DNA from 3 places in the Megasphaera sp. ASD88 genome. Region 1 is predicted to be linked to each of the others. Evidence: riboswitches for the same ligand, from Rfam matches in the RefSeq annotation. Region 1 holds a riboswitch; each other region holds the start of a gene.
The links. A riboswitch is a leader RNA that binds a small molecule or an ion and turns the genes downstream of it on or off. The one in region 1 is predicted to bind FMN.
Positions count from the first base shown of each region.

Region 2: linked by a shared signal. The riboswitch ahead of CJ260_RS06785 (FGGY-family carbohydrate kinase) and the one ahead of CJ260_RS03430 (bifunctional 3,4-dihydroxy-2-butanone-4-phosphate synthase/GTP cyclohydrolase II) in region 1 are both predicted to bind FMN.
Region 3: linked by a shared signal. The riboswitch ahead of ribD (bifunctional diaminohydroxyphosphoribosylaminopyrimidine deaminase/5-amino-6-(5-phosphoribosylamino)uracil reductase RibD) and the one ahead of CJ260_RS03430 (bifunctional 3,4-dihydroxy-2-butanone-4-phosphate synthase/GTP cyclohydrolase II) in region 1 are both predicted to bind FMN.

Region 1 covers NZ_NQXW01000003.1:100,804-104,941, reverse strand. The annotation lists gene CJ260_RS03445 (S1 domain-containing RNA-binding protein) at 1-198, opposite strand, end outside; gene CJ260_RS03440 (septum formation initiator family protein) at 322-648, opposite strand; partial or broken gene CJ260_RS03435 (FAD-binding oxidoreductase) at 813-2,215, shown strand; FMN riboswitch at 2,290-2,421, shown strand; gene CJ260_RS03430 (bifunctional 3,4-dihydroxy-2-butanone-4-phosphate synthase/GTP cyclohydrolase II) at 2,519-3,736, shown strand; gene CJ260_RS03425 (Crp/Fnr family transcriptional regulator) at 3,816-4,138, opposite strand, start outside.
Region 2 covers NZ_NQXW01000010.1:7,826-11,963, forward strand. The annotation lists gene CJ260_RS06785 (FGGY-family carbohydrate kinase) at 1-1,368, opposite strand, end outside; FMN riboswitch at 1,468-1,604, opposite strand; gene CJ260_RS06790 (LysR family transcriptional regulator) at 1,734-2,633, opposite strand; gene CJ260_RS06795 (nucleoid-associated protein) at 2,787-3,788, opposite strand; gene CJ260_RS06800 (metallophosphoesterase) at 3,812-4,138, opposite strand, start outside.
Region 3 covers NZ_NQXW01000001.1:231,679-235,816, forward strand. The annotation lists gene pknB (Stk1 family PASTA domain-containing Ser/Thr kinase) at 1-365, shown strand, start outside; gene rsgA (ribosome small subunit-dependent GTPase A) at 379-1,236, shown strand; gene rpe (ribulose-phosphate 3-epimerase) at 1,239-1,883, shown strand; FMN riboswitch at 1,941-2,077, shown strand; gene ribD (bifunctional diaminohydroxyphosphoribosylaminopyrimidine deaminase/5-amino-6-(5-phosphoribosylamino)uracil reductase RibD) at 2,177-3,313, shown strand; gene CJ260_RS01260 (riboflavin synthase) at 3,294-3,935, shown strand; gene ribE (6,7-dimethyl-8-ribityllumazine synthase) at 3,968-4,138, shown strand, end outside.

The DNA.
Region 1 (4,138 bases):
CTTATCGTCGACAGACAAAACTTTGACGTTTACTTTGTCCTGAACTTTCAAGAAATCGTGCACATCTTTTACATACTCATTAGCAACTTCAGAAATGTGGACCAAGCCCACCTTCTTGTCAGGAAGCTCTACAAAAGCGCCAAATTTTGTAATCCCTGTCACGGTGCCTTCCAATACACTGCCTACTTCGATTGTCATGTTACCTTATATTCCTCCTTGTATGCTTCAGCTTTGCTGATAACACGTATAACGCTATTATACTCATAAACGGCAAAAAATTCAATCGCAAAATAATGTAAATTCCCAAGGCAAAGCGCGTCGTCAGCGCCTGTAGGGGATTTCTCCCGGCTCGGCCAGTCCGAACTGTTCCCGCGCCTGTTTTTCCACGGCGTCAGGGGACAGCAGCTGTTCTTTTCTGTCCTTCAGCCGCTGGTTTTCTTCCGTCAAGGCCTGCTCCTGCTGCAGCGTCCGCTCCATATCCTCATGAATCTGCCACATCTGATACATGCGCAGGCACAGGAAGACCCCGCCGACCAGCAGTATGAGAAGGACGATGCCCTTGTACAGCGTCATCCCCTTCTTTTTTTTCGTACGCCGCCGGCGCACCGTCCTGGTACGTCGGAGCCGTCCATCCCGTTTTTCCGTCATGATTCCGCTCCTTTAACGTAAGCGCTGCAATGCGCATGCTATAAGTATACCTTCATTTTCACGTAAGATAAAGTTTTTTCTCGATTTAATACGGCCCACTTTCGCAAATGCCGCTGATATTATATAATAGAACGTAAACTATGAAGAAACAGAGGTCTTTGCTCATGAGATATGCACCGATTACTCCTGAAATTTTAAAAAAACTGGAAGCTGTCGCCGGCCCTAAAAACGTCGTGACAGATCCGGATAAAATGCAGCCCTATTCCCACGACGAAGTGACCGACCCGGCGTACCACCACATGCCCGAAGCCGTCGTCTTTGCCGAAACGGCCGAGCAGGTCGCCGCCGTCGTCCAGCTGGCCAACGCCTATCATTTTCCCGTCGTGCCCCGCGGGCCGGCACAGGCCTGGCCTGCGGCGCCGTGCCCATTTACGGTGGCGTCGTCCTGTCCCTGGAAAAGATGAACCGCATTCTGGAAATTAACGAAGACGCCTTATATGCCGTCGTAGAGCCGGGCGTCCGCACGTCGGACCTGCAGGACGCAGCCGAAGCCAAGGGTCTGTTCTACGCCGGCGACCCCTGCAGCGGCGACTCCTGCTTTATCGGCGGCAATATCGCCACCAACGCCGGAGGCAACCGGGCCGTCAAATACGGTACGACGCGCCATCAGGTATACGACGTGGAAATCGTCAATCCGACGGGCCGCATCGTCCAGCTCGGCGCACGCCTGCAGAAGCAATCGACAGGCTACTGCCTCGAGCAGCTGGTCATTGGCTCGGAAGGCACGCTGGGCATCATCACCAAGGCGACAGTCAAGCTCCTGCCGAAGCCAAAATACGCCCTCGATCTGCTGGCTGTTTTCGATTCGCCGGAACAAGCCATCGGCACCGTCGGAGCCATTTTAAAGCAAGGCATCGTCCCGACCTGCGTCGAATACATGGACAATATTACGATCCGATCGGTAGAAAAATATCTCCATGAAAAGCTGCAGGGCAGTGATTCGGGAAATTACCTCATCGTCGAAGTCGAAGGCATCAATGACGACGACCTGGACGACAAGGCCGTCGCCTTAGACGAGCTCTGCACGCAGCACGGCGCGTCGTCGGTCCTCGTCGCCGACCACAATAAAATCTGGCAGGCCCGCAAGGCCTTTGCCGAGGCAGTCCGCGCCGAAAGTCTCATCGTCAGCAAAGAAGACGTCGTCGTCCCCGTCGACCAGGAACCGCTCCTGCTGGCGGAAATTCTCCGCCTGGCCGGCAAATACGGCCTGATCACCCGCATTGCCAGCCACGCCGGCGACGGCAACATCCATCTCAACATCTTAAAGCCCGACGATACGCCCTACGAAGACTGGGCCCGCCGGGTCGAACAAAACCAGCAGGAGCTGTACGCCTTCATCTACGCCCACGGCGGCCGCTTATCGGGCGAGCACGGCATCGGCTTTAAGCGCAAGCACTTGATGGAAGAATTTACCAATCCCGACGAGCTGGCCATGATGAAAGCCATCAAAAAGGCCCTGGACCCCAACAATATCCTCAATCCGGGCAAAATATTCGACATGGAATAGGCCTGTCCCAGCCCGGCCGGCTGCGGCGGCTCTTGCCAAGGATAGCCATTCTGTGTATAATGATTCATGTAGTCATATATCTTCAGGGCAGGGTGAAATTCCCGATCGGCGGTATAGTCCGCGAACGCTACGGCGTAGGAGCCATGTGCTCGTGATTTGGTGCGATTCCAAAACCGACAGTATAGTCTGGATGGAAGAAGATACGATGGAGCTGCCGCCGCGCAGCTTGTGTTGTGTTGACCAAAAAGCCCTGACGCTGCTGGACAGACCGTCAGGGCTTTATCATATTCAGGAGGTTTTATTGTGGCAAAGGAAAACAGAAAATTCAATACCGTAGAAGAAGCAATCGAAGAATTGCAAGCCGGGCACATCATCATCGTCACCGACGACCCGGATAGAGAAAATGAAGGCGACTTTATCTGCGCCGCCCAGTACTGCACGACAGAAAACATGAACTTTATGGCAACGCACGGCAAGGGCCTCATCTGCATGCCCATGAGCATCGAATACGCCCGCAAGCTCGGTTTGCCGCCGATGGTAAGCGACAATACGGACAATCACGAAACGGCCTTCACCGTCTCCATCGACCATGTCGATACGACGACGGGCATTTCCGCCGTAGAACGGGCTCTGACGGCCCGCAAATGCACGGAAGAAACGGCCCGTCCCGAAGACTTCCGCCGTCCCGGCCATAACTTCCCCTTAATCGCCAAGCGCGGCGGAGTCCTGGCCCGCAACGGCCATACGGAAGCGACGGTCGACCTCATGCGCCTCGCCGGCCTGAAGCAAGTCGGCCTGTGCTGCGAAATCATGGCCGACGACGGCACGATGATGCAGACGCCGCAGCTGTGGGAATTGGCCGACAAGTACAATTTAAAATTCATCACTATTCACGACCTGCAGAACTACTGCCGCCGTCACGACAAGCACGTCGTCCGCGAAGCCGTCGCTAAGATGCCGACGAAATTCGGCGAATTCAAAATTTACGGCTACGTCAACGACCTGACGGGCGAACACCACGTCGCCCTCGTCAAAGGCGACATCGGCGACGGTAAAAACCTGCTCTGCCGCGTCCACTCCGAATGCCTGACCGGCGACGTATTCGGCTCGTGCCGCTGCGACTGCGGCGAACAGCTGGCCGCTGCCATGACCCAGATCAACGCCGAAGGCCGGGGCATTCTCCTCTACATGCGCCAGGAAGGCCGGGGCATCGGCCTCATCAACAAGCTGAAGGCCTACGTCCTTCAGGAACAGGGCTATGACACCGTAGAAGCCAATGAAAAGCTGGGCTTTGCGCCAGACCTGCGCGAATATTGGATCGGCGCTCAGATTCTGCAGGATTTGGGAGCCAAAGAACTGCGCCTGCTGACGAACAACCCGGAAAAAATCTACGGCCTTGAAGGCTTCGGCGTAGAAATCGTAGAACGCGTGCCGATTGAAATGAAACCCCAGGAATTCGACGAATTCTATTTGGAAACGAAAAAGCATAAGATGGGACATATTCTTCCCCACCTGCGCTGATACAGCGTAATTATCTAAGAAAAAGAGCAGCATGCAGATTCTGAATAACCATTAGAAGTCTGCTGCTGCTCTTTTTGGCTTATACCTGCGGTTCTTTCAAAATAAACTTATCTTTGTAATAGTCAATCAGCCCATCTTTTTTCATCCGGCTCAGCTCTGCCGACATGGCGCTCCGGTCGACAGAGAGAAAATCGGCCAGCTGCTGTCGGTTAAAGGGCAGTGTAAACGACGAAGATTCCTGCCGCAGCGCTTCTTCCGACAAATAGAACATGAGCTTCTGCCGCGTCGACCGTTGTGACATATACCGTATTTTCTGCGTAAGCTGCATATTGCGCCGTGCCATGATAGCCAGAAGATTCAAAGCCACACGTTCCTGCGCTTTCGTTAAGACCTGGCCGGCAT
Region 2 (4,138 bases), on a different contig from region 1:
GGCCGCTACAATGCAGTTCGTCGGCACGGCGCCGCCGGCGACGCGCAGCGTTGATACCTGCGTGTCCAGCATGTCAGCCTTGATCTGGTTCCACAAATCGTCGCGGCTGCCCCCTTCCGTAATGGTCAGCGTCGTCAAGTCGATGCCTGCCGCCCGGTACCGGTCGGTGACCTCCATGTAATCGTAGCCGATGCCTTCGAGGACGCAGCGCCACATCGCCCCCTGGTCCGAGTCGAGGGTCAGGCCCGTGAAGGTACCGCGCACATGGGGGAAATCGCCGTTGCCGCCCGTCAGGTAGGGAATGAACATCGCCCCGTCGCAGCCCGCTGGATGGCGTTCCGCTAACTTATCCAGCTCGGCGTAGTATTCGTCGTCTTCGCGGCGGCAGACAGAGTCCTTAAACCAGCGCAGGGCCAGGCCGCCGGTCCGCACCATGCCCCAATAGAAATACGTCCCCGGCAAGGTGCCCGAATTGAAGATGAGGCCGCTTCCCGGTACGGACAATTCGGGGATGATGCCGTCCGTAGCGGCGCAGAACATAGCGCACGTGCCGGCTACGTCGACGGCCTTGCCCGCTTCCAGAATGCCGCTGCCCATCATGGATTCCATCGTATCGCCGGCGCCGGCGCAGATGGGAATGCCGGCGGGAAAGCCCGTTTCCAGGGCGTCGGCTTCGCAGAGACGGCCAATAATGTCCCAGGGCTTGACGATGCGCGGCATGTATTTCTTGTCGATGCCCAGGATGCGCAGCTGCTCATCGGACCACTCCTTGGTCACGACGTTGTAACCCAGGCCCCAGCCGGACATAGCGCCCCAGTCGATAAAGGCGTCTTCTCCCTGCAATCCGGCCAGATGCATGAGGACGTACGGGCAGTTGTGGACGAACTTGACGCCCTTTTCCTTAAAGGCCGGAATATGCTTCATGAACCAGCGGGCAAACATGGCCGGGAACATGACGTTCGGCTCGGCGTTGCCCGTTTCGGCCGCCCAGATATCCAGCTTCAAGGCCTTCAGCCCTTCTACGTCGTCGGCCGTGCGGCTGTCCAGATAATTGACGTACGGCGTCACGGCGTTTCCTTCGGCGTCGATGCCGGCGATGCCGCAGATGATGCCGTCGCCCATGATAGCCCGCACCGCCGCCGGGGAAATCCCCTTTTCTTCCAGCTGGCGGCTGCACGACGCCATGCACTGCTTGATGAGGCGGTAATATTCATCTACGTCCATCTGCACCCAGCCGGGATGAGGATAATACAGCGTCGTCTTAGCCGTATCCATAGCTACGCATTCCATGTCCTCGCTGTACACGGCGACCTTTACGCTCTGCGTCCCGGCGTCAAATCCCAAATAATATTTCTTTTCCATATCCATTACCTGCCCTTCTATCTTGCGGCAAATCAAAAAAAGGCCGGAATACATCCAGCCTTTTCGCACTTGAGAACGGCACGGCAAACACACCTGTGCCACGCCCGAAGTCTTTTCTCATCCAGACTATACTGTCGGTCCCGGAATTTCGCCGGGTCAGCTCCCTCAGGAGGTTGCGGACTATCACCGCCGGTCAGGACTCTGAAAGGATTTCCCTTTCTCACCTTGCCTCAAAGACTAAATATATTAATGTAAATATATTATGTATTTTTTACATATATATCATACTACGATGGAATGGAAAAAACAAGTAAGACGACGGCAAAAGCAAAGCCCGCCCGGTGAAACGCCTTTGTCCAGACGCCGGTGCCCTATTCACCGCGCTGCGCTCCATAGTGCTCCTGCAGATATACTTCCGTAAACTCGATGAACCGTTCCAGCAGCGGCGACAAGAACTGGTTCTTTTTCCAGACCATGTAGCTGCCGTTTTCGATGAACGGCTTCATAGGGCGCATGCACAAGCCCGGCAAGACCGTGTCGAAGTCCAGCCCCAAGGCCAGGCCGACGCCGTTGTCCGTCAGGACCATCTTGTTGTATGCCGACAGATTCATGTACACGGCCAGGCGCACGTCGGACTGCCATCGCCCCAGCCAGGCTTCGACCTGATTTTTTACGGACAAGCGGGCCGGCATGATGAGGCGCTGCCCGGCCAGATCCTGCGGCTCGACGGCCTCCTTCGCCGCCATGGGATGATCCTGCCGCATCAGCACGGTCCAGCGGTCCTTGAGAGGCATGCGCAGGTAGCTGTACTTGCTCACGTCTACGGGCTCAATGAGTAGTCCGAAATCGAGGGTTCCCTGCTCGATGCGCTCCTTCACGTCGTCGGCAATGCCCGTATACAAGGTAAACTGCACCTCTCCATAGGCCTGCTGAAAGGCCGCCATGACCTTGGCCATAGGCTCCAGATTCTTCGTCTCGCCGCAGCCGATGGCGATTTCGCCGGAAATGACCTCGTCCTGCCGCGACACTTCCTTCGCCGTCTTTTCGGCCAGGTCGACGAGCTCCTGGGCCCGGCGGCGCAGTATCATGCCCTCCTCAGTCAGTATGATGCTGTGCTTGCTGCGCTTGAACAGGGACACGCCGAACTCTTCCTCCATCTGCATGAGCTGGCGCGACAAGGTAGGCTGCGTGATGTGCAGCATCTTGGCCGCCTTCGTAATATTCTCTTCTCTGGCAACGACTAAAAAATACTTCAGCACGCGCAGTTCCATGTCCCATTCCCCTTTCGGCAAACATCCCTCGAACCTTGAAGGCCATTCTTAAAATATATACGTAATCGTATCATTTTTCCCCATAAAATTCAATCTTGGAGCTGCTGCAAGGAAAAAGGGCCTTCTCCTCTGCGGGAAAAAGCCCTCTCTCGTTTATTTATTGATGATCTTTCCGATATTCTTCAATTCGATGGAAATGGTGCCGTCGGGATTATTGATAAACTGGATATAGTCCGTGTTTTCGATGTATTCCGACGGGAAAATGATTTCAATGCCCGTGTCGGTCTTGATCTTGTGGCTGCGGCCGGCCCGTTCGGCAAAGGCCTTGGCGATAGGCACGTCGGCAGGCAGCTTGGCCTCCTCCAGCTGTGCGGCAAATTCATTCCGCATAGCCTGCGAACCGGCGAACACCTCGGCCCCCAGATCCTGCGGCGAAAAGGCTTCGGCCGTCTCGGCGTTTTCGACGAGGTAATTCTTGGCCTTCGATAAGACCTCCACCGTATTTCCGCCGTGATCCTCAGCGACCTTGGCGGCAATCTTGCTGACCAGCTTGACGGCATCCCTGGCCGAAATGACTGACGTGCACTGCAGGAGCCGTTCCGGCAGGATATAGACGTCTTCCCCGTCCATCTGCCGCTTCTTGTCGACAAAGCGGATGGAGAAATCGCCGCAGTGTATGAGGGCGTAGGCCTCTATCTTCTGAGACGCGCCGGGCAGGATAGCGTAATGCTTGATAAGCTTGTTGTACACCGCCCCGTCGTCGTCCAATATCTGATGGGTGTAGGCCGTCTTGTTGTCCAGCAGGAGCACGCCGATGCAGCGCACGTCGGCGTCGTCATTGAAATCGACGACGAGGACGTCCAGCGACGACGGCCCGTCACAGTGCGACAAGATGTCGTAGAGCTGCCGCGCCGTCTGCGCGGCGAACTCGTCGAAGCTGATTTCTCCACCGATGAGCTGCTGCAGCAGGGCCTGATAATTACTCGTCGCGTAAAATACGCCCGTCTGCTGGCCTGCGTCCTGCAGGATGCGGTTCATGCGCTTGTCCACGTATTCGTACACGACGTCGCTGCTGAAATCGAGGTCCTTCTGCGACAAGATGCACATGTTCGTATTGAAATCCAATATATGTAAAATCGCTTTTTGTATCATCATACGTATCTGTTGTTTCCTCCTGTTTATCCTTTATGCAGGGTAAAGACCGTCGCCTCGCGGGAGCAGAATACCCGGAAGGGCAGCCAATGGCCCGTGCCGCGGTTGACGTAGCCGTATGAGCCGCCCTGGCGGTACATGCCGCGCAGGTACTTGAAGCCGACGGACTCGACGACAGGCCCGATAAGGGCGAACTGGGCGCCGTGGGTGTGGCCGCACATCGTCAAGGGAATGCGCCGTTCAAAGCCTTCGTCGATGAAATCGGAATGATGCGCCAGCATGACGACGAAGGCCGATTCGGGCACGCCGTCCAAAGCATGAGCCACGTACTCCCGCCGCTGGGCCGTAAAGGC
Region 3 (4,138 bases), on a different contig from region 1:
ACGTGACCAATCTGGATGCGTCCAAGGACAACGCCCTGGCTAAGGTTGTCAAACAAAGTCCGCGCAGCGGCAACGTCGTCGATTTGACTGTCGAATACGGCGCAGCGGCGGCTGTTCCCGACGGCAGCGCCAATAATCAGGAACCGGCCGGCACGCCTCATTACGGCACGGTGAATATCAGCGTTCCTTCCGGCGCGTCGAGTCAGCACGTGCAGATCGTCGTGACGGACGACAACGGCACCCGTGTCGTCTATGACAAGAACCAGTCCGGCGGCGACAGCATTACTAAAAATATCAGCGGCGTAGGCAAGACCCGCGTCAAGGTATATATCAACAATTCGTTAGTACAGGATCAGTACATTTAATTGAAGGAGGATCATGACTACAGGCCGCGTTATAAAAAATTACAACGGATATTACTACGTAGATATCGGCGCCGGACAGCTCGTCGAATGCCGTCGCCGGGGAAAGGTCAAGGCGAAGATACTCGTCGGAGATGAGCTGGAAATTACGGAATTAGGCGGCGGAAAGGGCGTTGTCGAAAAGCAGCTGCCGCGGCGGAACAGCCTCCGCCGCCCGGCCGTAGCCAACATCGATCAGATGTTTGTCATCATGGCGGCGCAATCGCCGGACCCCAATCAGTTTCTCGTCGACAAGCTGCTCATGACCTGCGAATACGGCGGCGTTCATCCGAAGCTGTGCTTTAACAAGTGCGATTTAGACCGTGAGACGGCGGAAGCCTATAAAGCCTTTTATGAAACCTGCGGCTATGATGTCTATCTTGTGTCTGCCGTTACCGGCGAAGGGCTGGACGCCATCAAGGCTTTGCTTCCTCATAAGATGACCGTATTTGCCGGGCCGTCCGGCGTCGGGAAGTCGAGCCTGTTGTCCCAGATTTTAGGGCGGGACCTGTCTGTCGGCTCGGTCAGCGAAAAAATAAAACGGGGCCGCCATACGACGAGGCACTCGGAAATCATGCAGCTGGAAGGCGATACGTATGTCATCGATACGCCGGGATTCAGCTCACTGGAATTCGAGCACCTCGACAAAGGGGAAGTCTTCGCCTTATTTCCCGACATGACGCCTTACGGCGGACGCTGCCGCTTTTCGTCGTGCCTCCACTTGTCGGAGCCAGACTGCCCCGTAAAGGATGCCGTTGCCGAAGGCAAGATACAGAAAGAACGGTATGAAACGTACTGCAAAATCGTCAATTCTATTCTCGAAAGGAACCGATAGGTATGATACACATTTGTCCTTCTATTTTGTCCGCCGATTTTTCCCGGCTGGCTGAAGAAATTAAAGACGTAGAATCAAAGGGAGCAGACTGCATCCATCTCGATATGATGGACGGCCATTTCGTGCCGAACCTGACGTTCGGCGTGCCGATCATCGCCGCCTTGCGGAAGCACGTTTCCATTCCCTTCGACGCCCATTTGATGGTCGAACATCCCGACGTATACGTAGACGGCCTGGCAAAAGCCGGCGTGCAGTACGTTACAGTCCATCAGGAAGCGTGTCCTCACCTGGACAGCACGCTGCAGCATATCCGCAGCGCCGGCATGAACTGCGGTGTCGCCTTGAATCCGGCTACGCCTGTATCGTCTTTATCCTGCGTGGCGGCGCAGCTCGATATGATCCTCATCATGAGCGTCAATCCCGGCTTCGGCGGTCAGAAATTCATTCCCTATTCGCCGGATAAAATCCGCGAAGCCAGGGCGCTGCTCGATTCCGTCGGCAACACGGAAGCCGTCGTAGAAGTAGACGGCGGCGTCAACGCCGATACAGTACAGTCCGTCAAGGAAGCCGGCGCTACCTTCCTCGTCGCCGGCAGCGCCGTATTTGGAGCGGCAGACCGGGCTGCAGCCATCGCCGCGCTGCGGTAAGAAGTCTGTACTTGTATTTCTATCCCTTATGTGCTAAAATCATAGGTGGATATGAATAATAGTCTTTGGGGCAAGGTGAGAAAGGGCAGCTTTCAATTCCTGACCGGCGGTATAGTCCGCTAGCCTGGCGTAAGCGGGGCTGAACCGATGCGATTTCGGTACCGACAGTATAGTCTGGATGGGAAAAGACGACATTTCGTTTATTTTTGTTGTGCGCAAAAGGCTATTGGGTTTCCATACCCGTAGCCTTTTTATTTTTTATAATAAAATCTATCAGGAAAGGAATGACAGATTTGGAACCGGTAGATTATATGAGAAAAGCCCTGGAGCTGGCAAAGCTGGCTTTAGGGTATACAACGCCGAATCCGGCCGTCGGCTGCGTCATCGTAAAAGACGGCGAAATCGTCGGCACGGGCTATCATCGCCAGGCCGGCACGCCCCATGCGGAAGTATGGGCCCTGCGCGAAGCCGGCGACAAGGCGAAGGGCGCGACGGTATACGTTACGCTGGAACCCTGCGCGCATTACGGGCGGACGCCGCCCTGCGCCCGCACGCTCGTGGAAAAGGGAGTCGGCAAGGTCGTCATCGCCATGCTGGACCCCAACCCCCTCGTAGCGGGAAAGGGAGCGGCCATCCTCCGGCAGGCCGGCATACCTGTCGAAATCGGGCTGCTTTCCAAGGAAGCCGCTCAGCTGAACGAAGTATTCATTAAAAATATGATGGTGCAGAAGCCGTTTATCGCCGTCAAAATAGCGCAGAGCCTCGACGGCTGCATCGCCTCGCGGACGGGAAAATCCCAGTGGATTACAAATCAATGGGCCCGCAATTACGGCCACTACCTGCGCTCTATCTACGACGGCATCCTCGTCGGCATCAATACGGTCAAGCTTGACAATCCGCTGCTGACCTGCCGCATCCGCCGCGAAGCCCATGACGAGCCTCACCAGCCGGTGCGCATCATCATGGATTCGCAGGGCCACATTCCCCTCAATTCCCTCGTCCTGACGGATAAGACGTCGCCGACCATCGTCGTGACGACGTCCCTCTGCCCGGTAGAAAAAATGAGAGAATTGAAAAACATGGGCGTCACCGTCCTGCTGGCTCCGCTGAACAAGGATCGTCACATCGATTTGCCGGCTGCTCTGGACTTGCTGTACAAGCAGGGCCTGCAGAGCATCCTCGTCGAAGGGGGCAGCAAGATTCAGGGGACCTTCTTCGACCACAAGCTCGTCGATAAGATATACGCCTTTATCGGCGACAAAGTCATCGGCGGCGAACAGGCCCTGTCGTCAGTCGGCGGCCACGGCGTCGATTCCCTCGACGAATGCCTGCCCCTGGCTTACGATTCGGTCGAGCTGCACGACGGCAATATTTTGATTACAGCGTATAATGCGAACAGGGAGGGAGCTTATGTTCACTGGCATCATTGAGGAACTGGGCACCGTCGGCCAGATGGACCGCCGTCCCGACTCGATAAAGCTGACGATTCAGGCCCGTAAGGTACTGGAAGGGACGCAGCTCGGAGACAGCATCGCCGTCAACGGCGTCTGCCTGACGGTGACCTCCATGACGGATTCGTCCTTCACGGCCGACGTCATGCACGAAACGATGCGCCGTTCGTCCCTGAGCGATATCAAGAGCGGCTCTAAGGTCAACCTGGAACGGGCTATGCAGGTCGGCGGCAGGCTGGGCGGCCACATTGTCAGCGGTCATATCGACGGCGTCGGCCATATTGCCCGCATCGCCGCCGACGGCATCGCCCGGGTCATTACGATTTCCATTCCCAAGGACATGGAGCCGTTCATCGTCGAAAAAGGTTCTATCGCTATCGACGGCATCAGCCTGACCGTCGTTTCCGTAGGCAACAGCCAATTTTCCGTTTCCATCATTCCCCATACGATGGCCAATACGACGCTCATCGACAAGCATCCCGGCGCCGTCGTCAATTTGGAAACCGACGTAATTGGGAAATATGTCCATAGCTTTACAACAGCCCATACGGGCAAACGTTCCGGCATCACAATGGAAACGCTGTTGGAAAATGGATTTTAAAATACTATTTCAGAATAGGAGAGTGTTCTACTATGGCACACATTAAAGAAGGTCAATTAATTGGTTCTGGTTCTAAGTTTGGTATCGTCGTAGCGCGTTTCAACGAATTTATCTGCAGCAAGCTCCTCGGCGGCGCATACGACGCCCTCCATCGTCACGGCGTAAGCGACGACGACATCACGACGGCCTGGGTTCCCGGCTCC